DNA from 3 places in the Streptomyces sp. AB3(2024) genome. Region 3 is predicted to be linked to each of the others. Evidence: riboswitches for the same ligand, from Rfam matches in the RefSeq annotation. Region 3 holds a riboswitch; each other region holds the start of a gene.
The links. A riboswitch is a leader RNA that binds a small molecule or an ion and turns the genes downstream of it on or off. The one in region 3 is predicted to bind cyclic di-AMP.
Positions count from the first base shown of each region.

Region 1: linked by a shared signal. The riboswitch ahead of ACEPPI_RS38170 (LysM peptidoglycan-binding domain-containing M23 family metallopeptidase) and the one ahead of ACEPPI_RS27670 (transglycosylase family protein) in region 3 are both predicted to bind cyclic di-AMP.
Region 2: linked by a shared signal. The riboswitch ahead of ACEPPI_RS05640 (M23 family metallopeptidase) and the one ahead of ACEPPI_RS27670 (transglycosylase family protein) in region 3 are both predicted to bind cyclic di-AMP.

Region 1 is NZ_JBGWAB010000197.1:165-8,605, reverse strand. Features, by position in the region: gene hpnH (adenosyl-hopene transferase HpnH) at 1-661, shown strand, start outside; gene ACEPPI_RS38180 (aspartate aminotransferase family protein) at 658-2,061, shown strand; gene ACEPPI_RS38175 (tyrosine-protein phosphatase) at 2,189-3,010, opposite strand; cyclic di-AMP (ydaO/yuaA leader) riboswitch at 3,327-3,491, shown strand; gene ACEPPI_RS38170 (LysM peptidoglycan-binding domain-containing M23 family metallopeptidase) at 3,496-4,503, shown strand; gene ACEPPI_RS38165 (SGNH/GDSL hydrolase family protein) at 4,667-5,452, shown strand; gene ACEPPI_RS38160 (MBL fold metallo-hydrolase) at 5,648-6,859, shown strand; partial or broken gene ACEPPI_RS38155 (sensor histidine kinase) at 7,138-8,441, shown strand, end outside.
Region 2 is NZ_JBGWAB010000008.1:52,349-63,347, reverse strand. Features, by position in the region: gene ACEPPI_RS05650 (M16 family metallopeptidase) at 1-43, shown strand, start outside; gene ACEPPI_RS05645 (M16 family metallopeptidase) at 64-1,431, shown strand; cyclic di-AMP (ydaO/yuaA leader) riboswitch at 1,660-1,818, shown strand; gene ACEPPI_RS05640 (M23 family metallopeptidase) at 1,831-2,631, shown strand; gene ACEPPI_RS05635 (GntR family transcriptional regulator) at 2,828-3,493, shown strand; gene ACEPPI_RS05630 (HPr family phosphocarrier protein) at 3,750-4,031, opposite strand; gene ACEPPI_RS05625 (GNAT family N-acetyltransferase) at 4,242-7,073, shown strand; gene ACEPPI_RS05620 (DUF5998 family protein) at 7,121-7,720, shown strand; gene ACEPPI_RS05615 (alkaline phosphatase family protein) at 7,720-8,925, shown strand; gene ACEPPI_RS05610 (thymidine kinase) at 9,122-9,772, shown strand; gene valS (valine--tRNA ligase) at 10,257-10,999, opposite strand, start outside.
Region 3 is NZ_JBGWAB010000087.1:11,339-22,337, reverse strand. Features, by position in the region: gene ACEPPI_RS27700 (YfhO family protein) at 1-292, opposite strand, end outside; gene ACEPPI_RS27695 (SurA N-terminal domain-containing protein) at 470-1,096, shown strand; gene ACEPPI_RS27690 (nucleoside triphosphate pyrophosphohydrolase) at 1,125-2,210, shown strand; gene ACEPPI_RS27685 (globin domain-containing protein) at 2,295-3,500, opposite strand; gene ACEPPI_RS27680 (cytochrome P450) at 3,622-4,905, shown strand; gene ACEPPI_RS27675 (transglycosylase family protein) at 5,042-6,058, shown strand; cyclic di-AMP (ydaO/yuaA leader) riboswitch at 6,334-6,503, shown strand; gene ACEPPI_RS27670 (transglycosylase family protein) at 6,506-7,258, shown strand; gene eno (phosphopyruvate hydratase) at 7,552-8,838, shown strand; gene ACEPPI_RS27660 (septum formation initiator family protein) at 8,937-9,425, shown strand; gene ACEPPI_RS27655 (DUF501 domain-containing protein) at 9,496-10,038, shown strand; gene ACEPPI_RS27650 (exopolyphosphatase) at 10,035-10,999, shown strand, end outside.

The DNA.
Region 1 (8,441 bases), on a different contig from region 3:
TTTCGCCTTCGCCGTCCACATCGACGGGCTGCGCGAACGCCACGACGAATCCGTGGCCAAGGAAGGAGTCTTCGACGAAGCCGTGGCGGCCATCAAGGAGGCCAAGCGCCGCGGATTCCGGGTCACCACCAACTCCACCTTCTTCAACACCGACACACCCCAGACGATCATCGAGGTGCTGAACTACCTCAACGACGACCTCAAGGTCGACGAAATGATGATCTCGCCCGCCTATGCCTACGAAAAGGCACCCGACCAGGAACACTTCCTGGGCGTCGAACAGACCCGGGAACTCTTCAAGAAGGCCTTCGCCGGAGGCAACCGGCTGCGCTGGCGGCTCAACCACTCCCCGCTCTTCCTCGACTTCCTCGAAGGCAAGGCGGATTTCCCCTGCACCGCCTGGGCCATTCCGAACTACTCCCTCTTCGGCTGGCAGCGCCCCTGCTACCTGATGAGCGACGGCTACGTGCCCACGTACCGGGAGCTGATCGAGGACACCGACTGGAGCAAGTACGGCCGGGGCAAGGACCCGCGCTGCGCGAACTGCATGGCGCACTGCGGCTACGAGCCCACCGCCGTCCTCGCCACCATGGGGTCCCTCAAGGAGTCCCTGCGCGCGGCCCGGGAGACGATCGGCGGCAACCGGGCCGCCTCGTCATGACGTCCGCGCCCGGAGGGGGCAAGGGCTTCGACCTCACCGCGCTGCTGGCCGAGCGCGGCGGGGAGCGCTACGAGCTGCACGCCCGCCACCTCAACCACCAGCTGCCCCGGATGCTGCGCACCATCGGCTTCGACAAGGTCTACGTGCGGGCCGAGGGCGCCCACTTCTGGGACGACGAGGGCAACGACTACCTCGACATGCTGGCCGGGTTCGGCGTGATGGGCCTGGGCCGGCACCACCCCGTCGTGCGCCGGGCCCTGCACGACGTGCTGGACGCCCAGCTCGCCGACCTGACCCGCTTCGACTGCCAGCCGCTGCCCGGACTGCTGGCCGAGAAGCTCCTCGGCCACAGCCCCCACCTGGACCGGGTCTTCTTCGGGAACAGCGGCACCGAGGCCGTCGAGACCGCCCTGAAGTTCGCCCGCTACGCCACCGGCCGGCCCAGGATCCTCTACTGCGACCACGCCTTCCACGGGCTCACCACGGGCTCGCTGTCGGTCAACGGGGAGGGCGGCTTCCGCGATGGTTTCGCCCCGCTGCTGCCCGACACGAAGATCGCGATGGGGGACCTGGACGCCCTGGAGGCGGAGCTCCGGCGCGGGGACGTCGCCGCCCTGATCGTCGAGCCGGTCCAGGGCAAGGGCGTGCTCGCCGCCCCGCCCGGGTACCTGCGCGCCGCACAGGAACTGCTGCACCGCCACAAGGCGCTGCTCATCGCGGACGAGGTCCAGACCGGCCTCGGCCGGACGGGCGATTTCTACGCGTACCAGCACGAGCCGGGCGTGGAACCGGACCTGGTGTGCGTGGCCAAGGCCCTCTCCGGCGGCTACGTCCCCGTCGGGGCGACCCTCGGCAAGGACTGGATCTTCCAGAAGGTCTACTCCTCCATGGACCGGGTGCTGGTGCACTCCGCCAGCTTCGGCTCCAACGCGCAGGCGATGGCGGCGGGGCTGGCGGTCCTCGCCGTCATGGACGACGAGCGGGTGGTGGCCAACGCCCGCGCGACGGGCGACCTGCTGCGCGGGCGGCTCGCGGCGCTGGTGGACGAGTACGAGCTGCTGCACGAGGTGCGCGGGCGCGGCCTGATGATCGGCATCGAGTTCGGCCGGCCGTCCTCCCTGGGGCTGCGCAGCCGCTGGGCCGTGCTCCAGGCGGCCCGCAAGGGGCTGTTCGCGCAGATGGTCGTGGCGCCGCTGCTCAACCGGCACCGGATCCTGACCCAGGTCTCCGGCGACCATCTGGAGGTCATCAAGCTCATCCCGCCGCTGATCGTGGACGAAGGGGACGTGGACCGGTTCGTCGGGGCGTTCCGTGAGGTCATGGACGAAGCGCACGGCGGGGGCGGCCTGATGTGGGACTTCGGCAGGACCCTGGTCAAGCAGGCGGTCGGCAACCGCTGAGCAGCGAACCGCCGAGCGTGCGGCGGGGGCCGTGCGGCGGCCTCCGCCACTGCCCCCGCCACTGCCCCCGCCACTGCCCCCGCCACTGCCCCCGCCGCACTGCCCCCGCCACGGCCCCTGCCGGGCCTCAGTCGGCGAGGAGCCGGTCGCGCAGCCGGTCCAGCGTGGCGGGCGCGAGGCCGAGGCCCTCGGCGAGGTAGCCGTCCACCCCGCCCCACCGGCCGTCGATGGTGTCGAACGCCGCGAGCAGGTACTCGGCGCGCGCCTCGAACAGCGGGGCCAGCAGCTCCATGACCTCGGGGGAGCGGTCCTCGGGCGCGTCGCCGCCGCGCCGGACGCGGTAGCGGTTGTGCGGGGCGTTGGACTCCAGGTAGTCGGCCACGATCGCGTCGCGCGGGACGCCCAGGGCGAGCAGGGTGACGGCGATCGACAGTCCCGCGCGGTCCTTGCCCGCGGCGCAGTGCATCAGCGCCGGGACGCTGTCCTCGGCGAGCGCGTGCACCACCCGGCCGTGCTCGGCGGTGCGGGTGCGGATGATCGTCCGGTACGAGTCCCTCATGCGGGTGGCCGCCTTGCCGTCGCCCAGGACGGTGCGGAGCCGGGCGAGGTCCCCGTCGCGGACCATCTTCCAGAACTCCCGCCCGTCGGCCGGATCCGACAGCGGGATGTTCACGTTGCGCACGCCCGCCAGCTCGACGTCCGGGCCCTCCAGGGCCTGGTCGGCTCCGTTGCGGAAGTCGAAGACGGTGTGCAGCCCGAGGGATTCGAGGAACTCCGTATCGGTTTCGGTGGCATGTGCGAGATGTCCGCTTCGGAACAGTCGTCCTGGCCTGACCCTCCGTCCGTCGGCGGTCGACAGGCCGCCCAGGTCGCGGAAATTGCGCACTCCGGAGAGCCCGTGCTCCGGCTCCGGGCCGCTCGGCGGGGGCTGGGGTATCTGCTGGGTCATGTGCGCTCCTCCGCGTGTCCTGCGTGTCCGAATTGCTCTGGTTGGGAACAACTTGCCATGGGTGGAGGCGAGATCGCGCCAGGCCCCGTGAGCCAGATCATACGGTGACCGTCCGTGCCTGATCGCGAAATCCGAATTCCCTTGCCAGGGCGGCTGTTGCCGCGGGGGAATGGACGGAGGGTGACGGGAATTCCGTTGATCCCTCATTCCTGCTATTCCGTCAGGGAATTCACGGCTTGTTGTGCGCACTCCCGCTGGATTACCTTCGCGATCGATCCGGGTGGACCGCCTCATCCTGCCGCCACCCGGGAACCGCACCCGACCATCGACGCGCGCGGCAGGAGCGGGGGAACCAGGTAAGTCGCCGTTCCGGATCATTTCCGGGCGGCTCGGGGTGAAGCCGTACGCGTGTTCCACGGGTGCGGCCGGACATCTCCAGTCCGAACCCGACAGCTCACCTCGCAGGCGCCGGAGAGGAATTCGTCATGCCCGCAAAGGGTAAGCACCGCCGTCCGAAGTCCCGTTCCCTGTCCCGCGGCCTCGCCGTGGCCGGCACCGGTGGCGCCGCCCTCGCGCTGCCGCTGACGGTCGCCGCCGGCGCCCACGCCGCCACCCCGGCCGCTCCGCCCGCGCAGGTGCCCCAGGCCCTCCGGGCCCCCGTCGCCGTTCCGGCCTCGGCCCCCTCCGCCGCTCAGGCCGTCTACACCGTCGTGCCGGGCGACTACCTGTCGAAGATCGCTGCGGAGCGCCACCTCCAGGGCGGCTGGGAGCGGCTCTACGCGGACAACCGCGAGGCCGTCGGCGCGAACCCCTCCCTCATCCACCCGGGCCTCCGGCTGACCCTGGGCGGCCGCGCCGGGACCCCCGCGCCGAAGGCTCCTGAGGCCGCGGCCGAGGAATCCTCCAGCGGGACTCCGGCGGCCGACGAGGCACCGTCCGCGGCCGGCGGGGGCACCGCCGACGGCGCCGCCGCGACCCCCGCACCGGAGTCCGGTGCCTCGCGCGGACCGGCGGCCAAGACCCCCGACCGGAGCCCGGCGCCCCCCGCGCCCGCGGCCCCCGCTGCTTCCGCGGCCCCCGCGAACGGTTCCGGTTTCGTCGCCCCGGTCGACGGCGGCACCTCCACCCCGTACCACCAGAGCGGCAGCATGTGGTCCTCCGGTTACCACACCGGCGTCGACTTCATCGCGAGCACCGGCACCACCGTCAAGGCGGTCGGCGCGGGCACGGTGGTTTCCGCAGGCTGGGGAGGCGCGTACGGCAACGAGGTCGTCATCCGCCACGCCGACGGCAAGTACTCCCAGTACGGCCACCTCTCCCAGCTGTCCGTCTCGGTGGGACAGAGCGTCACCGCCGGACAGCGCATCGGCCTCTCCGGCGCCACCGGCAACGTGACGGGCCCGCACCTCCACTTCGAGATCCGCACCGGCCCGTCCTACGGCTCGGACATCGACCCGCTGGCCTACCTCCGCTCCAAGGGCGTGAACGTCTGACGGGAGCCGCGGCAGCGGCACGGACACGCGCGGGGCCGGGACCTGAGGGGGGTCCCGGCCCCACGTGTACTTATTCCTTATCCCCCGCGTGGTATAGATCACGGTCCGTCAACCCCTCATTACGTTGGCGTAGGTTGGTGACGGGGGTGAAGGATGTCGTCCCGTGGCAGCGACGAAGACGAACCTCAAGACCATCGGCTCGTACGCGGCGATCGGGGACAGCTTCACCGAAGGCGTGGGGGACCCGGGACCCGGGGACTCCTATCTCGGCTGGGCGGACCGGCTCGCCGTCCTCCTGGCCGATCAGCGCGACGAGCACGACTTCCGGTACGCGAACCTCGCGGTGCGGGGCAAGCTCCTCGACCAGATCGTGGCCGAACAGGTGCCCAGAGCCAAGGGCCTCGCCCCGGACCTGGTCACCTTCTGTGCGGGCGGCAACGACATCATCCGGCCGGGCAGTGACCCGGACGACGTGGCGGAACGGTTCGAGGCGGCGGTGGCCGACCTCACCGGGGCCGTCGGCCTCGTCATGATCACCACCGGCTTCGACACCCGGGGCGTCCCCGTCCTCAAGCACCTGCGGGGCAAGGTCGCGACGTACAGCGCGCACGTACGCGCCATCGCCGACCGCTACGACTGCCCGGTCCTCGACCTCTGGTCGCTGAAGTCGGTGCAGGACCGCCGTGCCTGGGACGGCGACCGGCTGCACCTCTCGCCCGAGGGCCACACCCGTGTCGCGCTCCGCGCCGCACAGGTCCTCGGCTACGAGGTCCCCGCCGACCCGGACCAGCCGTGGCCGCCCACCCCGCCGCGCGGATCGGTGGACGTCACCCGGGACAACATCCAGTGGGCGCGCGAGCACCTCGTGCCCTGGATCGGCCGCCGGCTGCGCGGCGAGTCCTCCGGCGACCACGTCGAGGCCAAGCGCCCGGACCTGCTGCCGCTCTAGCGGACCCGTGGGGGAAGGGCTGCCGGGGGCGCCCGCCGGGAGACCGGCACGGGAGGCCGGCGCAGGGGCCCGGGGGGAGGTCGGCCGGGAGATCCGGCCGACACGCGGGCCGTACGCGGAATCCTCGGGGGCCGGTGCGCGTTGGGATGGTCGTAGTCGTAGACCGTCCCACCGTCCTGCACCTTTGGAGGTGCCTTGACCGGCTCCCTTCCCTTGCGTCCCCGGCTGCGCGCCCTGCGGCCCGAAGCCTTCGGCGCGGACCCCTCCGGCGCACGGCTGGAGCGGATCCTGCGCTCGCCGAACTTCGCCGACGGCGTCTTCCAGAACCCCGTGGGCGCACGGACCAGGCCCTCCGGGTCGATGGTCGAGTTCGCCAAGATCTACTTCCACAAGGAGCAGCGGGTACGGCGCAACCCGGGCGCCCCCATCCCGGTGTACCCCACCACCCTCGCCGAGCTGGGGAAACCGCCGGTCAGCGGGCTGCGTCTGACCTGGATGGGGCATTCCAGCGTGCTCACCGAGATCGACGGGCGCAGGGTGCTCTTCGACCCGGTCTGGGGCGAGCGCTGCTCCCCCTTCCCGTTCGCCGGGCCCAAGCGGCTGCACCCGGTCCCCGTGCCGCTGGCCTCCCTCGGCGAGGTCGACGTCGTGGTGATCTCCCACGACCACTACGACCACCTCGACCTGCCCACCATCAAGGCACTGGCCGGCACGGACACCGTCTTCGCCGTCCCGCTCGGCGTCGGCGCGCACCTGGAGCGCTGGGGAGTGGCACCGGACCGGCTGCGCGAGCTCGACTGGAACGAGACGACCGAGGTCGCCGGTCTCTCCCTCACGGCCACCCCGGCCCGCCACTTCTGCGGCCGCGGGCTGCGCAACCAGCAGTTCACCCTCTGGGCCTCCTGGGTCGTGACGGGCGGGGAACACCGGATCTTCCACAGCGGGGACACCGGCTACTTCCCCGGCTTCAAGGAGATCGGCGCCGCGCACGGCCCCTTCGACGCGACGATGATCCAGATCGGCGCCTACTCCGAGTACTGGCCGGACATCCACATGACCCCCGCTGAGGGGATCCAGGCCCACCTCGACCTCCAGGGCGGACTCCCGCACGGGACGATGCTGCCGATCCACTGGGGCACCTTCAACCTGGCCCCGCACCCGTGGGACGAGCCCGGCGAGGGGACCGTCGCCGCCGCGGGGGCGGCCGGGGCGGCCGTCGCCCTGCCGATCCCGGGCCAGCCCTTCGAACCGGGCGCGGCCGACGCCCCGGACCAGGCCTGGTGGCGCCCCTTCGTGGCCGCGCCCCCGGCCCCGGTGACGGCCACCTCCGTACGGGCGCGGCCCGCGGCCGCTCCCGTCGCCCCGGCACCGGCCGGACAGGGCGAGCCGGAGGCCGTGGGGGCGTAGCGGACCGTGGGGCCCGGGGGCCGGTCGGACGCCCGGGCTCCCGGGGTTCGTCGGGAGCGCGGGCCGGGCGGCGTACGCCCCCCCCGGCCGTGCCGGGGTACGCGCTCCCGGCGCATTCGGCCTCTCGTACGAGCGCTCCATCGGGAGCGGGAAGCAGCCCGCCGAAGTTCCCCAACTGGGCGTCAGGGGCGGGAGCATGCGGTCTAGCGTGGGTATCCGGTGATCAATACCGGGCCCCGGGACCGCCGGTGGCCGGGCCCCACGTACCGAGGACGCCGATGTCCGGATTCCGCGCCGCCCGCCACGCCCCGTCGAGCCACGCTGTCACCGGACCCGGCCGGCAGATACGCCCCCAGCTGCTGCGCGCCGCCGTACTGCCCACGCTCGCCGCCGGGCTCAGCGGCACCGCCGCGGTCATCTTCACCCTCCAGCTCGGCGGGGGCGCCGGGGCGCGCGACGCCCGGCTGTGGCCCGTCCTCACCGGCTGCGCCCTGCTCGTCGTCGGCGCCCTCGCCTGCGCCCTGCTCGGCGCGCAGCGGGCGGCCAAGGCCGTGCGCGACCGCTGCGAGGCCCTGCGCCGCTCCAGCGTGCGGGGCCGGCAGGAGCTGCGGACGGCCGCCGAGCGGCTGGAGCGGGGGGAGAGTCCGGGACGGCCGGTGCGCGGAGGGCCGAGCGGTCCGCCGGCGGCCACCGATCCGGCCGGGGTGGACGAGTTCTGGCTGCTCGCGCAGGAGCTGCGCGGCGCCCGGGAACAGGCGCACACGACCCTGCTGCGACTGGCCGTCCCGGCCGCCCCGAGCGACAGCGACCGCAAGGTGGAGGTCTTCGTCAACCTCGCGCGCCGGCTTCAGTCGCTCGTGCACCGCGAGATCTCCCTCCTCGACGAGCTGGAGGACACGGTCGAGGACCCCGATCTGCTCAAGGAGCTCTTCCACGTCGACCACCTCGCCACCCGGATCCGGCGGCACGCCGAGAACCTCGCCGTGCTCGGCGGGGCCGCCTCGCGGCGCCAGTGGACCCGGCCCATCGACCTGAGCGAGGTGCTGCGTTCCTCGGTGGCCGAGGTCGAGCAGTACACACGGGTCAAGGTGGTGCCCCCGGCGGGCGGCACGGTGCGCGGACACGCCGTCGCCGACGTGGTGCACCTGCTGGCCGAACTCGTCGAGAACGCCACGGTGTTCTCCGCCCCCGACACCGACGTCGTGGTGCGGGCGGAGCGGGTCACCGCCGGGATCGCGGTCGAGGTCGAGGACCGCGGACTGGGCATGCCGGCCGGGGAGCAGCACCGCATGAACGCCCTCCTGGGGGACCCCGACCAGGTCAGCGTGCGGCACCTGCTGGCCGACGGGCGGATCGGGCTGTTCGTGGTCTCGGCGCTGGCCCGCCGCCACGGCATCGCCGTCGAGCTGAAGTCCAACATCTACGGCGGGGTGCTCGCCGTACTGGTGCTGCCCCAGGGGCTGCTGGGCGCGGACGCGCCGAGCGGCGCCGACGCGCTGGACGGGTCGCGGGCCACTTCCTGGGGGACCGGCGAGGGCGGCGCGGTGCCTCTGCTGGAACCCGTACGCGTGCACGTGCCGGG
Region 2 (10,999 bases), on a different contig from region 3:
CGGTTCCGACGAGTCCGACGAGAACGAGGGGGCGGAGCAGTGAGCGACACCGCAGCCGTCACGATGACCTTCCACCCGCGCCCGCAGGCCGGCGAGGCCAAGCCCTGGGCCTTCCCGGCCCCCGTGCGCGGCACCCTGGCCAACGGCCTGACCCTGCTGCGCTGCCACCGCCCGGGCCAGCAGGTCGTCGCGGTCGAGGTCAACCTCGCCGCCCCGCTGGACGCCGAGCCCGAGGGCCTCGACGGGGTGGCCACCATCATGGCCCGCGCCCTGTCGGAGGGCACCGACAAGCACTCCGCGGAGGAGTTCGCCGCCGAGCTGGAGCGCTGCGGCGCCACGCTCGACGCGCACGCCGACCACCCCGGCCTGCGGGTCTCGCTGGAGGTGCCCGCCTCCCGCCTGCACAAGGCCCTCGGCCTGCTCGCCGAGGCGCTGCGCGCACCCGCCTTCGCCGACAACGAGGTCGACCGCCTGGTGCGCAACCGGCTCGACGAGATCCCGCACGAGCTGGCCAACCCGCAGCGCCGTGCCGCCAAGCAGCTCTCCAAGGAGCTCTTTCCGGCCACCCTGCGCATGTCCCGCCCCCGCCAGGGCACCGAGGAGACCGTCGCGCGGATCGACTCCGCGGCCGTACGCGCCTTCTACGAGGCCCACGTGCGCCCCGCCACCGCCACCGCGGTGATCGTCGGCGACCTGACCGGCATCGACCTGGACGCCGTGCTGGCCGACACCCTGGGCACCTGGACGGGGAATTCCGCCGAGCCGCTGCCGGTTCCGCCCGTGACGGCCGACGACACCGGCCGCGTGGTCATCGTGGACCGGCCCGGAGCGGTCCAGACGCAGCTGCTGATCGGCCGGATCGGTCCCGACCGGCACGACATCGTCTGGGCGCCCCAGGTGCTCGGCACGTACTGCCTCGGCGGCACCCTCACCTCCCGCCTGGACAAGGTGCTGCGCGAGGAGAAGGGCTACACCTACGGGGTGCGGGCCTTCGGCCAGGTGCTGCGCTCCACCGCCGACGGCAAGGGCGCCTCGATGCTCGCCATCAGCGGGTCGGTGGACACCCCCAACACCGGCCCGGCGCTGGAGGACCTCTGGAAGGTGCTGCGCACGCTGGCCGCGGAGGGCCTGACCGACGCCGAACGCGACGTGGCCGTGCAGAACCTGGTGGGCGTGGCCCCGTTGAAGTTCGAGACGGCGGCGTCCGTCGCGGGCACCCTCGCCGACCAGGTGGAGCAGGAGCTGCCGGACGACTACCAGGCGCGGTTGTACGCCCGGCTGGCCGAAACCGGTACGGCGGAGGCCACTTCGGCGGTCGTGAGCGCGTTCCCGGTGGACCGGCTCGTCACGGTCCTGGTGGGCGATGCCGCGCAGATCGAGGAGCCCGTGCGGGCGCTCGGCATCGGTGAGGTCACCGTCGTCACCAACTGACTTCCGTGGCATCGGTGTTCGGGCTTCGGGGCCGCTCTGGCACCGGGGTGTGACAGGGGCCCCGGCGGTGACACCGTCGGGGCCCCTTTTGTCTGCTTTGCAGCCGTGGTTGCGGTTATGCGGTGTGGCGTACGCAACAAAAGCGCTCGTCTGTTTGGCGATCGACTGATGATCCGCCTAGCGTCGCCCTTGCTGTCCGTCAGTTGTGCGCGCCGCACCCGCGGCACCGGGCAGCGATCGCCGAGTCCCCGTCAGGCGCGAGCCTGGGGAGCCGGGGACCCACATGTGTCCCTGGGGTGAATCGGACCACCTCGCAAGAGGGGCCCGTAGGAGACCTTCCTGCTCCGAACCCGTCAGCTAACCCGGTAGGCGAGAGGGAAGGAAAGGACCAGCCCCTTCATGGCGTTTGGCAGTCGTACCGCCGCTCCCGGCAAGCACCGTGGTTCCAGCCGTCTGAGCCGCAAGACCGCCGGCTACGCCGGCATAGCCGCCCTCGCCACCACGGGTGTGGTCGCCGCCGTCGCAGCCCCGGCCTTCGCCGCGGACAACAGCGCGCCCTCCGTCGAGGACACCGGCCAGAGCGCGGTCGTCGTCGCCGACGGCCTCCAGGACGACATCGAGGTCCAGGCCGAGTCCCAGCAGGTCGCCGCCGAGGCCGTCGCAGCCCAGGCGCAGGCCGAGGCCGACGCCAAGCAGCGCGCCTCCGAGGCCAAGCGGACCGCCGAGGCCAAGGAGAAGTCCGAGCGCGAGGCCGCCGAGCGCGCCGCCCGCGAGGAGGCCCGCAAGCGCCTCAACACCTTCGTGGCTCCCGTCGACGGCTCCTACGTCAGCACCCAGTACGGCGCGGGTGGCGGCATGTGGTCCTCCGGCAGCCACACGGGCATCGACTTCCACGCGGACGAGGGCACCTCGGTCCACGCCGTCGGCGCGGGCACCATCGTCGAGGCGGGCTGGGGCGGCGCGTACGGCAACAACATCGTCATCAAGCACAACGACGGTACGTACACCCAGTACGGGCACCTGCTCTCGCTGAACGTCTCCGTCGGCGAGAGCGTCACCGCGGGCCAGCAGATCGGCCTGTCGGGCTCCACGGGCAACTCCAGCGGCCCGCACCTGCACTTCGAGGCCCGCACCGGCGCCACGTACGGCACGGACATCAACCCGCTGGCGTACCTGCGCCAGCACGGCGTCGGCGTCTGACCGCACGCACCGCGCACCTCCGCAGTACGAAGAAGGCCCCGGCTCTCCGAGCCGGGGCCTTCTTCGCGTCCCCCTCCGCAGTGAAATGTTTCGGATATCGGGCCGTCATCGGAAATTATCGTGTGCTGCAATAGAGTCGCAGCACGGTCAAGAATCCGGCGACGGTGCCGGCGGTGAATCCAGCGGAGGTCCGGCCTTGCGTATTCCTGCGCACGCGGTATGCACAGCGATCCGCGACGACATCGTCTCCGGTTTCTTCGGGCCGGGGGGCCGGCTGACCGAGGAGGTGCTCGCCCGCCGCTACGGCGTCTCCCGGGTCCCCGTCCGCGAGGCGCTGCGCACCCTGGAGTCCGAGGGCTTCGTCACCACCCGGCGCCACGCCGGCGCCTGCGTGGCCGAGCCGAGCATCCAGGAGGCCGCCGACCTCCTGGAGCTGCGGATGCTGCTGGAGCCGCTGGCGGCCTCACGGGCGGCCCGCCGGCGCACCGAGGCCCACCTGAAGGTCCTGCGCGGCCTGGTCAGGCTGGGCCGGGAGCGGGCCCGCAAGGCGCAGGGGGAGGACCTGCGGGCCCTGGGGGGCTGGTTCCACGAAACCCTGGCCCAGGCTTCGGGCAGCCCCGGGCTGATCGCCCTGCTGACCCAGACCCGGCGCAAGATCGCCTGGATGTACGTGGTGGAGCCCCCGGCGCGGCCCGTGGACTCCTGGGCGGAGCACGGGGCGATCGTCGACGCGGTGGCGCGCGGGGACGCGGAGCGGGCCGCGGCCCTCACCGCGCTGCACGCGGAGCGGGCGGCAGCGGCGCACCGGCCGAGGGTGAGGACTTCGCAACCTGCCGTACACACGGCGAGCGGCCGGCATTAACAAGCGCCGCGTATACAAAAGGGTATGCCGGGCCGGCGAATGCGGCATGCCCGCTTTTCCCGCCGTGCGCATTTCCGTCGGCCGTCGTGCTGTCCGAAAATTCCTCTGCCGCGCCCTGCCGAATTCCTGCGGCCGGAATTCGTCCGGCCGGAATTCGTGCGATCGGACGCGTGCGATCGGCCGGGACGGAAAAACACTGAAGCCGCAGTCCCCGGGGTGGGGGGACTGCGGCTTCACCGGCACCGGACCCGAAGGGTCAGACGGTCTCCGGGAGCTCCTCAAGGCCCTCGGCGACCAGCTTCGCGAGGCGGTCCAGCGCGACGTCCGCGCCATCGGCCTCGGAAGCGAGCACGATCTCCTCGCCGCCCTGGGCGCCCAGGCCCAGGACAGCCAGCATGGAAGCGGCGTTGACGGGGTCGCCGCCCGCCTTCGCGATGGTCACCGGGACGCCGGAAGCGGTCGTCGCGCGGACGAAGATCGAGGCGGGACGAGCGTGCAGGCCCTCGGCCCAGCCGACGTTGACGCGGCGCTCTGCCATGGTGATGCCCTTCAGGTTCTTACGGTTGTCTAGACCAGTCTCTCACGACACCCGGACTGCCCGGACCGACGTCCGACCCGGATCCACCGCCGTTCGACCCTCCCCAGCTTGCACTGGTTCGCCCTGGTGTGACGGATTCGCCGCGCGCACGCGGTCCCACCCGTCGGGCACGCCCGTCCACCGGCGCGCATCGCCCCTTAGGGTGGCTCCATGACCACTGCGTCGGACCCCTCGTACCCGGCCCACTGGGAAGCGGACGTCGTGCTGCGCGACGGCGGCACCGCCCGGATCCGCCCCATCACCACCGAGGACGCGGGCCGGCTGGTCAGCTTCTACGAGCAGGTCTCGGAGGAGTCGAAGTACTACAGGTTCTTCGCCCCCCATCCCCACCTCTCCGACCGCGACGTGCACCGCTTCACGCATCACGACTACGTCGACCGCGTGGGCCTCGCCGCGACCATCGGCGGGGAGTTCATCGGCACCGTCCGCTACGACCGCATCGGCCCCGACGGCCGTCCCGCCTCCGCGCCCGCCGACGAGGCCGAGGTGGCCTTCCTCGTACAGGACGCCCACCAGGGCCGCGGGGTGGCCTCCGTCCTGCTGGAGCACATCGGCGCGGTGGCCCGCGAACGCGGCATCCGCCGGTTCGCCGCCGAGGTGCTGCCCGCCAACACCAAGATGATCAAGGTCTTCACGGACGTCGGCTACCAGCAGAAGCGCAGCTTCGAGGACGGCTCCGTCCACCTCACCCTCGACCTCGAACCCACCGCCGAGTCCCTCGCCGTCCAGCGGGCCCGTGAGCAGCGCGCCGAGGCCCGGTCCGTCCAGCGCCTGCTGGCCCCCGGCTCCGTCGCGGTGGTCGGCGTCAGCCGCTCCGGATCCGGCGTGGGCTCCGCCGCCCTGCGCAACCTGCGCGACGGCGGCTTCCACGGACACCTCTACGCCGTCAACGAGGCCCGCGCCCCCGGCATGGAGGGGGACCTGCTGGACGGCGTGCGGGCCTACCGCACCGTCTCCGACATCAACGCCCCCGTCGACCTCGCCGTGATCGCCGTCCCCGCGGAGCGGGTCCCGGACGCGGTGGCCGCCTGCGGGGAGCACGGCGTACAGGGACTGGTGGTGCTGTCGGCCGGATACGGCGAGAGCGGCCCGGGCGGACTGGCCCGCCAGCGGGAACTCGTGCGCCAGGTCCGCTCCTACGGGATGCGCCTGATCGGACCCAACGCCTTCGGGGTGATCAACACCGCCCCCGCCGTGGAACTCAACGCCTCCCTGGCCCCGGCCCCCGCCACCGCCCGCGGACGGATCGGCCTGTTCACCCAGTCCGGAGCCATCGGGATCGCCCTGCTGTCCGGACTGCTGCGGCGCGGCGAGGGCCTGTCGTCCTTCGTCTCCGCCGGGAACCGGGCGGACGTCTCCGGCAACGACATCCTCCAGTACTGGTACGACGACGAGGCCACCGACGTGGCCCTCATGTACCTGGAGACCCTCGGGAACCCGCGCAAGTTCACCCGCCTCGCCCGCCGCACGGCCGCCGTCAAGCCGGTGGTCGTCGCCCGCGGCGGCAGGCACACCCCCGCCGGACACCTCGTCCCCGGCACCCGGCTCCCCGACACCACCGTCTCCGACCTGCTCCGCCAGGCCGGCGTCATCCGCGTCGACACCGTCACCGAGCTCGTGGACGTCGGCCTGCTGTTGGCCGGACAGCCCCTTCCGGCGGGCCCCCGCGTGGCGATCCTCGGCAACTCCGAGTCCCTCGGCGTGCTCACCTACGACGCCTGCCTGACCGAGGGGCTGCGCCCGCTGCCCCCGCTCGACCTGACCACCGCCGCCTCCCCGGCCGACTTCCGCGCCGCCCTGTCCGCGGCCCTGGCCTCGGACGACTGCGACACCGTCGTCGTCAACGCCATCCCGTGGGTGAGCGAGCGCACGCTCGCCGACGACCTCGCGGAGGCGCTGCGGCAGGCCGCGGCCGAGGTGCCCGGCAAGCCCGTGGCGGTGGTGCACGTGGAACTGGTCGAGCTGGTCGCGGCCCTCTCCGCAGTCCGGGCCGCGCCCCCCACCCCGCCAGGCCCCGCCGGGCCGGACCCGACGACCGCCCCCGCCCCGGCCGCCCCCGCCCCGGCGCGTGCCCAGGCCCCCGCGCCCGCCGCCACCCCGGCCGAAGCCGCCCGCCGGATCCCGGCCTACCCCGCGGCGGAGCGGGCCGTGAAGGCCGTCGCCGAGGCCGTCCGGTACGCCGAGTGGCGCCGGGCGAACGCCGAGGCCGGACAGGTCCCCGAGTACGAGGACATCGACGAGAGCGGCGCCGCCGCCCGCCTCGCCACCCTGCTGGACGGCGTCCCCGAGGGAGCCGTCCTGACCCTGGACGAGGCCGCCGCCCGCGACCTGCTCGGCCGCTACGGGATCCCCGTCAGGCCCGTCCTGCCCGCCCCGAGCCCCGACGCCGCCGTCCGCGCGGCCCGGATCCTCGGCTACCCGGTCGCCCTCAAGACCACCGCCCCGCACCTGCGCCACCGCGCGGACCTGGGCGGCGTACGCCTCGACCTGACCACCGAGGCCGAGCTGCGCCGCTCCTACGAGGAGCTCACCGAGGCCCTCGGCAAGCCCGGCGAGCTGCTCCCCGTCGTCCAGGCCATGGCCCCGCGCGGGGTGGACACCGTCGTCCGCGCCGTCGTCGACCCCGCGGCCGGCACCGTCCTGTCCTTCGGGCTCGCCGGGGTCGCCTTCGAGCTCCTCGGCGACACCGCGCACGGCCTGGTCCCCGCCACCGACCGCGACGTGGCCGCCCTGATCCGCTCCATCCGCACCGCGCCGCTCCTCTTCGGCTGGCGCGGCAGCGACCCCGTCGACACCCCAGCCCTGGAGGAACTGCTGCTGCGCCTGTCCCGGCTCGTCGACGACCACCCCGAGGTGACCGGGGTCGCCCTGGAGCCGGTCGTCGTCGCCGCGGAAGGCCTCTCCGTGCTCAGCGCCACCGTCCGCGTGGCCCACCCGCCCGCCCGGACCGACCTCGGCCCGCGCACCCTGCCCAGCTACTGAGCGCCGGGCAGGTAGGGGGACGCCGTACGGGCCTTAGGATGGACCTCATGGCGAAATCCGGTACGACGACCCAGGGGCTGCTCCGCGCGGCGATCGAGCGCAGCGGCTACTACCCGGCCCTCGTGGCCGAGGCGGTGGAGGCCGCCGTCGGCGGCGAGCCGATCTCGTCGTACCTGGTCCACCAGGAGACCACCTTCGACTCCAACGAGGTGCGCCGGCACGTCACCGTGCTGGTCCTGACCGGCAACCGCTTCATCGTCAGCCACACCGACGAGCAGGCCGCCGACGCCGGGTCCCCGTCCCCGTACGCGACGACCTCGACCGAGTCGGTCAAGCTGTCCAGCATCTCCTCCGTGGTCCTCAGCCGCGTCGTGGCCAACCCGGAGTCCTACACCCCGGGCCAGCTGCCGCGCGAGGTCGTGCTGACCATCGGCTGGGGCGCGGTCTCGCGCATCGACCTGGAGCCCGCCGCCTGCGGCGACCCGAACTGCGACTCCGACCACGGCTACACCGGCAACTCCACGGCCGACGACCTCAGCCTGCGGGTCAGCGAGGCGGGCGACGGACCCGAGACGGTCCGCCAGACGCTCGTCTTCGCCCAGGCGCTCTCGGAAGCCACGGCGGCGACCGCCACCCCCGCCCGCTGATGTCGTACTCCGCGCCGCCGAACTGGCAGGACGACCCGGAAATCCTCGACCTCGCCGGCGCCCCGGTCCCGCACTACGGGACCGGTTCGCTCGCCGACCTGCTGCCGACCCTGGCGGCGGGCCAGGGCGTGCCGGGTCTCGCCGCGGGGATCATCGAGCTGGCCCCGGCCGACCGGAACTGCGTGTTCCTGGTCGACGGCATGGGCTGGGAGCAGATCAAGGCCCACCCGGAGTACGCCCCCTTCCTCACCTCCCTCCTCGCGAGCTCGCGCGGCGGCACCGGCCGTCCGATCACCGCCGGCTTCCCGGCGACCACCGCCACCTCGCTGGCCTCCGTCGGCACCGGCCTGCCCCCCGCCCGGCACGGCCTGCCCGGCTACGCCGTGCGCAACCCGGCCTCCGGCGAGCTGATGAACCAGCTCCGCTGGCAGCCGTGGACGCAGCCCAAGCCCTGGCAGCCGTACCCGACGGTGTTCCAGCTCGCCGACGCGGCCGGGGTGCACACCGCCCAGGTGTCCGCGCCGAACTTCAAGAGCACCCCGCTCACCCAGATCGCCCTCAGCGGCGGCACCTTCCACGGCCGGATGACCGGCGAGGAGCGGATGGACCTCGCGGCGATCCAGCTCGCCGCCGGGGAACGCTCGCTCGTGTACACGTACTACAGCGAGCTCGACGGGGCCGGCCACCGGCACGGCGTGGACTCGGACGCCTGGCGCGGCCAGCTCATGTACGTCGACCGGCTCGTACAGCGGCTCGCGGAGCAGCTGCCGCCGCGCACCGCCCTGTACGTGACCGCCGACCACGGCATGGTCGACGTCCCCTTCGACGAGGACTCCCGGATCGACTTCGACGAGGACTGGGAGCTGGGTGCGGGCGTGGCCCTGCTCGGCGGTGAGGGCCGGGCCCGGCACGTCTACGCGGTACCGGGCGCCGAGGCCGACGTCCTGACCGTGTGGCGCGAGGTGCTCGGCGACCGCTTCTGGGTCGCGAGCCGCGAAGAGGCCCTGGACCGGGGCTGGTTCGGGGCGCCGGGGGAGTGCGACGAGCGGGTGCTCGGACGGATCGGCGACGTGATCGCCGCGGCCCAGGCCGACGTCGCGATCACCGCGTCCCGCAAGGAGCCCAACGAGTCGGCCCTCGCCGGCATGCACGGCTCCATGACCGCGGCCGAACAGCTGGTCCCGCTGCTCGAAGTCCGCACCTGAGCCGTCCCTCCCCTCCGCTTCCCCCCCTCCCGCACCCGAAAGGTCCCGTACTTCCCATGCCCGAGCTGGTGTTCTTCTCCGGAACGATGAACTGCGGAAAGAGCATCAACTCGCTGGGGAATCCGCCATCTCACGCAGGGGCCGCCGACCACCCCTGCCCCACGGTCTGCCCGCCCCGAAAGGTCACCCTCCTCTGATGTCCGAATTGGTATTTTTCTCCGGCACCATGGATTGCGGGAAGAGTACTTTGGCGCTCCAGATCGGGCACAACCGTTCGGCGCGCGGTCTCCAGGGCGTGATCTTCACCCGCGACGACCGTGCGGGGGAGGGCAAGCTGTCCTCCCGCCTCGGCCTGGTCACGGAGGCGGTGGAGGCCACCGAGGGCATGGACCTGTACGGGTACCTGGTCGCCCAGCTTTCCAAGGGCGGCAAGGCGGACTACGTGATCGTGGACGAGGCCCAGTTCCTTGCCCCGGAGCAGATCGACCAGCTTGCGCGGGTCGTCGACGACCTCGACATGGACGTCTTTGCCTTCGGCATCACCACGGACTTCCGTACGAAGCTGTTCCCCGGCTCACAGCGCCTGATCGAACTGGCAGACCGCATCGAACAGCTCCAGGTCGAGGCCCTGTGTTGGTGTGGAGCCCGCGCCACCCACAACGCCCGCACCGTCGCCGGGGAGATGGTGGTCGAGGGCGCCCAGGTCGTCGTCGGCGACGTGAACCGCCCGGCGGGCGAGATCGGCTACGAGGTTCTCTGCCGCCGGCACCACCGCCGCCGCATGACGAGCGGTTCGGCCCAGGCCGGAGCCCTATCCCCGGACGTTCTCCCGGTCAACCACGCCTGATGGCACGCCGGGCGGAAGGCGAACTTCAGAGATGACTTGAAGGCGCCATCAGCGCGAAGACAGGACCGGGTAGAGGCCGGCCATGGTCCGCTCGGCCCCGGAGCCTGGCGGACTCGGCGTTCGCTCAGACAATCGCAAGGTCCGCCCGACCGGCCGCATGATCCTCCACCACCTCGAAGACCCAAGGGTTTGACCCGGCACCGCCATCGACGCACCCGCCCTTCTCGCCGGCAGAGGAGTCCAAGCACGCCTGCCTGGACCACGGCATGTGAGCGGTCGCTGACGCCGAGCTTTGCGGAAGACCCGCAGCAGGTGGGCTGCGGCACCTGGCCCGTCACGGGGGAAGGCAGAAGCCCCAGGTCACGGAGAGTGAGTCCTGGGGCTTCCACAGAGCAGCCTTCGGGATTCGTACCCGAGACCCGCGTATGACGAGATCACCAGTGATGGTGACGCGCGGTGCCGTCCGTGCCGCTGATGCGGCTCGCTACGACAGCTCCACCTCGACCGTCAGCTCGGTGGCGTTCTCGTCGGCCCGGAATTCAAGCTCGGACACGTTGCCGGCCGCCTTGATGTCCGCGCTGAGCAGCGCGATGCTCTCCAGCACCTCGGCGGGCGCCTGGAACACGACCCGAGCGACTTCCGCCCGCATCGACAGCTTCGCCGTGGACTTGGCCTTGCGGACGACGGCGATCGCCGAAGCGGCGACGTCGGCCAGCTCCGGCCGCCCGTCGGCGGCACCCGCCGCGAACTCCTCGAGTGACGGCCACGCGGCCAGGTGCACCGTGGAGTCGTGGGTCCACGACCAGGTCTCCTCCGTGGTGTAGGGGAGCACGGGTGCGAACATCCGGGTCACGATGTCGAGCGCGGTGCGCAGCGTGGCCCGGGCCGACTCCGCGCCCTCCTCGCTGCCCTTGCCGTAGGAGCGCTCCTTGACCAGCTCGACGTAGTTGTCGCAGAAGTACCAGAAGAAACGCTCGATGCCGTCCAGAGCCGAGGTGTAGTCGAAGCCCTCGAGCGCGGCCGTCGCCTCGCTCACGGTCGTGGCCAGCTTTGCCAGCAACGCCTTGTCCAGCGGATCAGTGGTTTCCGCGCCGGCGGCCGGGGCGGGCAGCGAGAGCACGAACTTGCTCGCGTTGAGCAGTTTCACCGCGAGCCGCCGACCGATCTTCATCTGCTGCGGGTCGAAGGCTGTGTCGGTCCCCGGACGGCCGCTCGCCGCCCAGTAGC
Region 3 (10,999 bases):
TCCCGTACCCGGACTGCCAGTTGAAGAGGAGACCGCCCCGCGCCTGCCCGTGCAGCAGGTCCCACAGGTGCGCGTGGAACGGCACGAACTGGTTGCCGAGGTCGTTGACGCTGCGGTGGCGGGGCCCGTACGGGAAGACCCGCGCGGTGGCGTCCCCGCCGCACACGGCCACGACGGTGACCAGCGCCGCGAACGCCGCCCCCACCAGGCCGGCCCGCCGCGCGGAGCGGCGCGGGCGAGCGGGGACGGGGCGGTCGGGGACGCGGTGCGGGGCGAGCTGCTGTGTCGACATGGTGGAGCGACCATCCCAGGAACGGTGGGCAGGGCGGTGGCCGGGGGGTGAACTCGCACCCCAACACCCCCCGAATCGTTGGTCGAAGCGGTGGCCCGTACCACCCTGACTGCATACCATCGATCACCGCACGGCCCTTGTGCACCGACGCACAATCTCCCGGCCCTGGAGGCTCCTTTGCACCGTCGCACAGCGCTCTCCGTCTCCGCCGCCCTCCTCGCGGCGGCCCCCCTCCTGGCCGCCTGTTCGGGCGGGACGCGCCCCGGCACGGCGGCCGTCGTCGGTGGGGAACGCATCACCACCTCCGCGCTCCAGGCCCAGGTCAACGACGTCCGTACGGCGCAGAACCGTTCCGGGCAGGGTGCGCAGCTCATCGAGGCGACCGCCGGACTGGAGCGCCTCAAACTCAACAAGATGATCCAGACCGCCGTCCTGGAGCGGGCCGCCGACGACGCGGGCCTGAGCGTGAACACCCGGGAGATCGAAGAGGTCCGCAAGGCGCAGCTGCAGCAGGCGGGCGGGGAGAAGGAGCTCGCGGCGGCCGCGCTGCAGCAGGCGCAGCTGGCGCCGGACCAGCTGGAGGCGGACACCCGCTTCAAGCTGCTGCGCGACAAGCTCTTCGCGCACTACGGCAGCCAGGACAAGGCCCTGGCCGAGCTCGGGCAGGCGGCGAAGGCCCTGCACATCGAGGTCAACCCGCGCTACGGCCGCTGGGACGCGCAGCAGATCATCCTCGGTGACCAGCAGACCCCGTGGATCACCCAGCGGACCCGCCCCGAGCAGGCGGGCCCCGCCGGAGCCTGACGCGCGCGGGCGGAGGTAGGTTCGGAGGGTGACCGACCACACCGCCGAACCCGCCCCCGCCGCCTCCGCCGATGCCCGCGCCGGTGCCCCCGCCGAAGCCGGTGCCGGCCCCGGCCGGATCGTCCTGCTGACCGCCAGCCACCGGGTCGCCCCCGGCCTGCTCTCCTGGCCGGCCTGGCGGACCCTGCGCGCCGCGGACCTGGTGCTGTGCGCCGATCCGGCCCACCCGCAGCTGCCGTACCTGCGCGAGGCGGGGGTGGAGGTGGCGCGGGAGGTGCCCGACGCGCACGGGCTCGTCGACGCGTGCGCGGGCGGCCGTACGGTCGTGGTGATCCCGGGCGGCGAGGGCGACCAGCGGCTCACGGACGGACTGGCGCGTCTGGCCGGATCCGGCCGCGTCAGCATGCCCGACCTGGAACTGCTGCCGGGTTCCTACGACCTGCCCGGAGCGCGCCTGCTCGACCTGGTGCAGGTGATGGACCGGGTCCGGCGCGAATGCCCGTGGACCTCCCGGCAGACCCACGAGGGGCTGGTGAAGTACGCCATCGAGGAGGCGTACGAGCTGGTCGAGGCGATCGAGGACGGCGACCGCGCGGCGCTGCGCGAGGAGCTCGGCGACGTGCTGCTCCAGGTGTTCTTCCACGCCCGCATCGCCGAGGAGGCCGGCCGGGCGGAAGCGGGGGAAGAGGAAGAGGAAGAAGGGGAAGGGGAAGGGGAAGGCCGGGAGGCGGCCTTCTCCATCGACGACGTCGCGGGAGACCTGGTGGACAAGCTGGTCCGCCGCCACCCGCACGTCTTCGGGGACGCCCGGGCGGACTCCCCGGAGGACGTCAGCGCGCACTGGCAGGCCACCAAGGCGGTCGAGAAGCAGCGGGAGTCGGTCACCGACGGGATCCCGCTGGGCCAGCCGGGGCTCGCGCTCGCGGCCAAGCTCGCCGGCCGGGTCCGGGCGGGCGGCATCGACGTGGAACTGCCCCGTGGCGAGGGCGTCGGCTACGAACTGCTCGCGCTGGCGGCGCGCGCCGAGGCGGCGGGGACCGACCCCGAGACGGCGCTGCGCGCGGCGGCCCGCGCGTACCGGGACGCGATCAGGGTGGCCGAGGGCGTCGGCTGAGCCGGCGGCCCGGGTCCGCGGGCGGCAGGGCGGCGGGCGGCAGGCGGTAGGACGGCAGGCGGTGGGCGGGCGGCGGCGCCCGGTTCAGCGGGTGTCGCGCGGGGCGCGTCCCGCGGGGTTGTGCCAGTGCGGGTCGGGGCGGCCCAGGAACCACTCGCCGAAGCCCAGGGGCCGGGTCCGCGCGGCGGCGGAGGCGGGGACGGCGTCGTGGAAGAGCCGGTCGGGACGGGCGCCCAGTTCCTCCAGGAGACCCGCGGTCTCCTCCACGAACCGTGCGGGGCCGCTGAGGTGGACGTCCTGCTCCCGCCACAGGGCCCGGTTGCCGAGGGCGGTGGCCAGCCGGCCGGTGGCCTGGTTGCGGTGCCGTCCGGGCGCGGGGGTGATGTAGGTGACGGACAGCCACCGGCAGGAGGCGGCGTACCCGTCGATGAGCGGGCGGTCGTAGAGGTGTGCGCCGTCCCGGGCGACCACGAAGAGGCGCACGTCCTGATCGGGAGGGTGCGCCACGAGGTCCTCCAGCATGGCCCGGACCGGCGCCCACCCGGTGCCGGCGGCGATGAGGGTGACGGGCCGGTCCTCGCGGCGCAGCACCAGGGCGCCGCCCGGGGCGCCGAGCCGCAGCAGCTCGCCGGGCCGGACGTCGCGGACCAGCGTGGTGCTGAGCCGGCCGCCCTCGATACGGCTCACGTGCAGGTCGACGGTGGTGTCGGGGCGGGGCGCGTTGCCGAGGGAGTACGTGCGCCAGGTCCTCGGGACGCGTTCGCTGCTCACGCTGACGTACTGGCCCGGCCGGTAGGGGAGCGGGACGTGCGGGCGCAGGGTGAGCACGCCGATGTCCTCTCCGTACCGCAGGTGGCGCACCACCTCGGCGTCCCACCAGGGGGGCTCCGCGCTCACGGCGGCGCCGGCCGTCATCGCGTCGGCGATGACCTGGTAGGCCTCGGTCCAGGCCTTCTCGACGACGGGGGTCCAGGCCTCGCCGGAGGTCTGGGCGAGGGCGGCGAGGAGGCTGGCGCCGACGGCCGCGTAGTGCTCGGGGCCGACGAGGAACTTGCGGTGGTCGCGTCCGAGGTCGCGTAGATAGGGGAGGAGGGTCTCGCTCTCCAGCTCCGCGACGACGTGGGTGAGCGCGGCGAAGAGGCGGTCGCGCTGGCGCTCCATTTCCTCGGGGGAGGCAGGGAAGAGGGCGCGGAGTCCGGGGTGGTGCCAGAAGAGGTGGGAGTAGAAGAACTTGACCGCGTGCTCGGCCCGTCTCTCCACCACCGCGAAACTGCTTTTCAAGATCCTCACGTCCACAAATCCGAAAGTAGGAATGTCGTGGAAGCCGAGGTCAAGCGATGGGCCATCTACGGACAGCCGCGACGAACCGCCCATATGGGATCGCGGCTTCCGGCCGGGATAACGTCGTCAGGTGCATGAGCAGACCTCCACTCCCGCGGCCGACGGTTCCCCCTCCCAGGGGCCGACCCTCTTCGACTGGGAGTTCGCGACCGACCCCTACCCGGCCTACGCCTGGCTGCGCGAGCACTCCCCGGTGCACCGCACGAAGCTCCCCAGCGGGGTCGAGGCCTGGCTCGTGACCCGCTACGCCGACGCCCGCCAGGCCCTCGCCGACCAGCGGCTGAGCAAGAACCCGGCACACCACGCGGAACCCGCGCACGCCAAGGGGAAGACCGGGATCCCGGGGGAGCGCAAGGCGGAGCTGATGACGCACCTGCTGAACATCGACCCGCCGGACCACACCCGGCTGCGGCGGCTGGTGTCGAAGGCGTTCACCCCGCGCCGGGTCGCCGAGTTCACCCCGCGCGTGCAGGAGCTCACCGACCACCTGATCGACAGGATCGTCGAGAAGGCGGGCGACGCGGAGCGCGGGGAGGCCGATCTCATCCATGAGTTCGCGTTCCCGCTCCCCATCTACGCCATCTGCGAGATGCTCGGTGTACCGCGCGAGGACCAGGACGACTTCCGCGACTGGGCCGGGATGATGATCCGGCACGGCGGGGGACCGCGCGGCGGTGTGGCCCGTTCCGTGAAGCAGATCCGTACCTATCTCGGGGAACTGATCCACCGCAAGCGGGATGATCTGGGCAATGACCTCATCTCGGACCTGATCCGGGCGAGCGACCACGGGGACCACCTGACGGAGACGGAGGCCACCGCCATGGCCTTCATCCTCCTGTTCGCCGGCTTCGAAACCACGGTCAACCTGATCGGGAACGGCCTGCACGCCCTCTTCGTGAACCCGGACCAGCGGGCGCGCCTGCAGGACTCCCTCGCGGCGGGGGAGCGCGGCCTCCTGGAGACCGGCGTCGAGGAACTGCTGCGCTACGACGGGCCGGTGGAACTGGCCACCTGGCGCTTCGCGACCGAGCCGCTGACCCTCGGCGGGCAGGACGTCGCCGTCGGGGATCCCGTCCTGGTGGTCCTCGCGGCGGCCGACCGCGACCCCGCCCGGTTCGCAGACCCGGACACCCTCGACCTCTCCCGGAGTGACAATCAGCACCTCGGATACGGCCACGGGATCCACTACTGCCTCGGCGCCCCCCTCGCCCGTCTCGAAGGCCAGACGGCGCTCGCGACTTTGCTGACGCGTCTGCCGGATCTGGAACTTGCCGTTCCCCCTACGGACCTGCGCTGGCGCGGCGGGCTCATCATGCGGGGCCTGCGCACCCTCCCCGTCCGCTTCACACCTTGAAACACCGGGGTCCGGCAACCCGGCGGCGGAAACCGATCGGCTGACCGGAAGTCAGCCCCGGCCCGAACTTGTGACATCCGTTCGAAGGCGGCTAGGTTCTGCCGTTACCCCGCCGTTATGCGAAAGGTGCAGCCACATGCTTCCCGGGAACGGCCGCCACAGACGCCCCCGCCAGGTACCAGCCCTGGTCGTCACCGCCGGAGTCACCGGCTCCGCGTTGGCCCTGCCGCTGCTCGCCGCCACGAACGCGAGCGCAGCCGACACCGCCACGTGGGACAAGGTCGCCGACTGCGAAAGCGGCGGCACCTGGAGCGCCAACTCCGGCAGCGGGGCGTACGGCGGCCTCCAGTTCAGCCTGGAGCAGTGGAAGAACGCGGGCGGACTCGCCTACGCGGAGCGCCCCGACCTCGCCAGCCGCTCCCAGCAGATCGCGGTCGCCGAGACCGTACTGGCCTCCCAGGGCCCCCAGGCGTGGCCGCTGTGCTCCGCCTCGGCCGGGCTGACCCAGCAGGGTCCGGCCCCGCAGGTGGACCCCGGCAACCGCCGCGGGCCCGTCGCCCCCACCCCGACCCGGCCGGACAGCGCCGTGCCCGATTCGAGTTCGAGCGGCCGCGCCACCGACTTCGGGGCCCCGACACCGCAGCCGGCGAAGCCGGGCGCCTCCCCGTCCACGAGCCCGAGCGGGCTGCCGGACTACCCGCTGGGCCCGAACACCGGACTGCCCGTCATGCCGGACCCGGACCCGACCGCGCCGACCACCACGCCCCCGGTCAGCCCCACCACCCCGGTGGACCCGACCGCCCCGGTCTCCCCGACGGCCCCGGTCAGCCCGACCGCCCCGGTGGACCCGACGGCCTCCCCGGTTCCGACGACCCCCGGCGTCACCCCGGCCTCTCCGGCCGCGGAGAAGGGTGAGGGCGCGGGCAAGCACCGCGGCCCGGCTGCCGTCGAGGTGCCGGCCGCGCCCGGCACGCCGTCGGGCACCCCGGACCCCACGTACACGGTGAAGGCGGGCGACAGCCTCGCCGACATCGCGAACGCCAAGGGGCTCAAGGGGGGCTGGACCGCCCTCTACCAGGCCAACGAGCAGGTCATCGGCGGGGACGCGGACCTCATCAAGCCCGGCCAGAATCTGGATCTAACCAAGAAATAAGGGCAGTTCGGGCATCCGGAAAGGCCTGAATGTCCGTTATCGGCAAATGAGACATGCGTCTCTTCCGGTCAACTGGCGTGTCTCATTCCGGAACTTCCACAAACCCCGCCCTCACCTGCGAAAACGCCCATTTGAGGAATGCAAGTAGGCCGGTTTCTCCCTGATGTCGCGCGTTGAACATCGGGGAGAGACCTGCCTACCTTCTGAATCGCTCGCCACCGCGGGCTCCTTCGACCGCATCGCCGAATCCTGCCGGCGGACGGAGGGAACAGTCGTCGCGTCAAGCGCCGAAGGCAGGAGCGGGGGAACCAAGGTAGGCGCCGGGAAGGGCCGTTGAGAGACGGCCGCGAACGGCTAGGGGTTAAGCCACGTGCTCGACACGTGACCGGGCAACTCATCCGCCCGAACCCGACAGCTCACCTCGAAGGCGTCGGTGAGGAGAACTCCATGCTGCTTTCCGGCAAGGGCAAGCACCGTCGCGGCTCCAAGGCCGTCCGCATCGTCACGCTCGCCGGTGTCGCCGGTGTCGCCGTCGCCGCCCCGCTGATGGCCGCGGGCTCCGCGAGCGCCGCCACCGTCAGCGAGTGGGACAAGGTCGCCTCCTGCGAGTCCGGCGGCAACTGGTCCATCAACACGGGCAACGGCTACTACGGCGGCCTGCAGTTCTCGTCCTCCACGTGGGCCGCGTACGGCGGCACGGCGTACGCCGCGCAGGCCAACAAGGCCTCCAAGTCCCAGCAGATAGCCATCGCCGAGAAGGTCCTCAAGGGCCAGGGCAAGGGCGCTTGGCCGTCCTGCGGCGTCGGCCTGTCCAACTCCGCGTACAACGGCGGCGGCTCGACCACCACCCCGTCGAAGCCGAAGCCGGACACCAAGCCGGCCCCGGCGAAGCCCGCCCCGGCGAAGCCCTCCACCCCGAAGGCCGACACCGAGACCAAGGCGTCCGGCTCCGGCTCGGGCAACTGGACCCCGTCCAAGCCCGCCCCGGCGAAGCCGTCCACCCCGAAGGCCGAGGCCCCCGGGGCCGGCACCGTGAAGACCGGCAACGGCTCGTACGAGGTCAAGGAGGGCGACACCCTCGGGACCATCGCCCAGGCCAACGGCGTCAAGGGCGGCTGGGAGAAGCTCTTCGACCTCAACAAGGACATCGTCGACGACGCCGACATGATCTTCCCGGGGCAGAAGCTGAAGCTCAGCTGAACTCCCTCGTAACACCGCATCACCGGGCCCGGCCCGTAGTGCTTCCCGCCGCCCGGCGCGTCTTCCACGCGCCGGGCGGCGGTGTGTTGTGCACTGCCGCCGACCTGCGGCGGATACCGCCGAGGGCGAACGGGTGAGGGTCTTATGTCAGGGAAGAGGGGTATTCGGGCCCTTTTTCGTCCCAGGACCCGGGCGGCGACCGGCCCAGTGCCCGGAGCCGGTTAGGCTCTAGTCGGCAAGGCCGTCCCACGGCCACCCGCCACCGCACATCCAGCGTCACATCCCAGAAGGAGATGCTCGTGCCGTCCATCGACGTCGTCGTAGCCCGGGAAATCCTGGACTCCCGAGGCAACCCCACGGTCGAGGTCGAGGTGGGCCTCGACGACGGCAGCACCGGCCGTGCTGCCGTTCCGTCCGGCGCCTCCACCGGTGCATTCGAGGCCATCGAGCTCCGTGACGGTGACCCCAACCGTTACATGGGCAAGGGTGTCGAGAAGGCCGTCCTCGCCGTCATCGAGCAGATCGGCCCGGAGCTCGTCGGCTACGACGCCACCGAGCAGCGCCTGATCGACCAGGCCATGTTCGACCTGGACGCCACCGACAACAAGGGCTCCCTCGGCGCCAACGCCATCCTCGGCGTGTCCCTCGCCGTCGCGCACGCCGCGTCCGAGGCCTCGGACCTGCCGCTCTTCCGCTACCTCGGCGGCCCGAACGCGCACCTGCTGCCCGTTCCGATGATGAACATCCTCAACGGTGGGTCGCACGCCGACTCCAACGTCGACATCCAGGAGTTCATGATCGCCCCGATCGGCGCGGAGTCCTTCTCCGAGGCGCTGCGCTGGGGTGCCGAGGTCTACCACACCCTCAAGAAGGTCCTGCACACCAAGGGCCTCTCCACCGGCCTGGGCGACGAGGGCGGCTTCGCCCCGAACCTGGAGTCCAACCGCGCCGCGCTCGACCTCATCATCGAGGCCATCAAGCAGGCCGGCTACACCCCGGGCAAGGACATCGCGCTCGCGCTCGACGTCGCCGCGTCCGAGTTCTACAAGGACGGCAAGTACGAGTTCGAGGGCCAGTCCCGCTCGGCCGCCGAGATGACCGACTACTACGCCGAGCTCGTCGAGGCGTACCCGCTGGTCTCCATCGAGGACCCGCTGTTCGAGGACGACTGGGCCGGCTGGAAGACCATCACCGACCGCCTGGGCGCCAAGGTCCAGATCGTCGGCGACGACCTCTTCGTCACCAACCCGGAGCGCCTGGCCCGCGGCATCGAGGAGGGCTCCGCGAACGCCCTGCTCGTGAAGGTGAACCAGATCGGTTCGCTGACCGAGACCCTCGACGCCGTCGAGATGGCCCAGCGCAACGGCTTCAAGTGCATGATGTCGCACCGCTCCGGCGAGACCGAGGACGTCACCATCGCCGACCTCGCCGTCGCCGTGAACTGCGGTCAGATCAAGACCGGCGCCCCGGCCCGCTCGGACCGCGTCGCCAAGTACAACCAGCTGCTGCGCATCGAGGAGATCCTCGACGACGCCGCGGTGTACGCGGGCCGCTCTGCCTTCCCCCGCTTCAAGGGCTAATCACCGCCTCTCGGCGCTGGCCTCCGTACGTCCCCGCACTCGGTCCCGTACCGTGTGCGGGGACGTATTGCGTAGTACGCACCAGGGGAGGCGGGACCATGGCCGGGAACCGGGATCGGTTCTCCACCTTCTCGACGGCGACCAGGCTCAAGGAGCTCGGCGAGCGCACCGCGGCCCACGTCTACCGCTCACAGTCCCGCCGGCACATCCGGCGCAGCCGGCTCACCGGCCGGGCGGCCCTGCTGGTGCTCGTCCTCTGTACCCTGGTCGTCGCCCTCGCGTATCCGATGCGCCAGTACGTCTCCCAGCGCTCGGAGATCGCGGACCAGCAGCGGGCCGCCGCCGACGCGCGCAAGCGCCTCGACCAGCTCCGGGACGAGAAGGCCCGCTGGCAGGACCCCGCCTACGCGGAGCAGCAGGCGCGCAGGCACCTGCACTTCCTGCGTCCGGGGGAGGTCGGCTACATCATGACCGACCCCGGCTCCGGAGCCGCGGAACACCGCCGCGGCGGGGAGTCGGGATCCGACCGCCCCTGGTACTCCAACGTCTGGGACGGCGTCGACAAGGCCGACCGCCCCGGCGACTGAGCCCGCCCGCCCGTCCCCGCACCGCCCCGTCCCGCACCCACCCACGAGAACGAAGAGACTTCCTCCAGGCATGCAGACGCCCCCGCCCCAGACCGACCGGACCGAGCCGAACGACGAGGACATCGAGGCGTTCGAGCAGCAGCTCGGCCGCCCCCCGCGCGGGCTGCGCGCGATCGCGCACCGCTGCCCCTGCGGCCAGCCGGACGTCGTGGAGACCGCCCCGCGCCTCCCCGACGGCACCCCCTTCCCCACGCTCTACTACCTCACCTGCCCGCGCGCGGCCTCCGCGATCGGCACGCTGGAGGCCAACGGCGTGATGAAGGAGATGCAGGCCCGGCTCGCCGAGGACCCGGAGCTCGCCGCCGCCTACCGGGCCGCGCACGAGGACTACATCCGCCGGCGCGACGCCATCGAGGTGCTCCAGGGCTTCCCCAGCGCCGGCGGCATGCCGGACCGGGTGAAGTGCCTGCACGTGCTCGTCGGCCACTCGCTGGCCGCGGGCCCCGGCGTGAACCCCTTCGGCGACGAGGCCCTGGCGATGCTGCCCGAGTGGTGGGCCAAGGGCGCCTGCGTCACCCCGTGCGGGGAGAAGAAGGCGGAGGCCGACGCGTGACCCGGGTCGCGGCCGTCGACTGCGGTACGAACTCCATCCGCCTCCTCGTCGCGGACTGCGACCCGGCCACCGGTGAGCTGGTCGAGCTGGACCGCCGGATGACGGTCGTCCGGCTCGGCCAGGGCGTGGACCGGACCGGCCGGCTGGCCCCGGAGGCACTGGAGCGCACCTTCGCGGCCTGCCGCGAGTACGCCGCGGTGATCAAGGATCTGGGTGTCGAGCGGGTCCGTTTCGTGGCCACCTCGGCCTCGCGGGACGCCGAGAACCGGGACGACTTCGTCCGGGGCGTCCTGGACATCCTGGGCGTGGAGCCCGAGGTGATCTCCGGGGACCAGGAGGCCGAATTCTCCTTCACCGGCGCCACCCGCGAGCTCACCGGCCGCACCCACCTGGAGCGGCCCTTCCTGGTCGTGGACATCGGCGGCGGCTCCACGGAGTTCGTGGTCGGCGAGGAGCACGTACGGGCGGCCCGCTCGGTGGACGTGGGCTGCGTCCGGATGACCGAGCGCCACCTGGTCGTGGGCGGGCAGGTCACCGACCCGCCGACCGCCGCGCAGGTCGCCGCCATGCGCGCCGACATCGAGGCGGCCCTGGACCTGGCGGCCGAGACGGTCCCGCTGGGCGAGGCGCGCACCCTGGTGGGCCTGGCGGGCTCGGTGACCACGGTCGCCGCGATCGCCCTGGACCTGGCGGAGTACGACTCGTCGGCGATCCACCACTCCCGGATCCCCTACGAGCGGGTCCGCGAGATCAGCGAGCGGATGCTCGCCTCGACGCACGCCGAACGCGCCGCGATCCCGGTGATGCACCCGGGCCGGGTCGATGTGATCGGCGCCGGCGCCCTGGTCCTGCTCGCGATCATGGAGCGGACGGGAGCGGCCGAGGTCGTCGTCTCGGAGCACGACATCCTCGACGGCATCGCCTTCAAGACCGCGGAAGAGGCTGAGGCCGACAAGCAGCG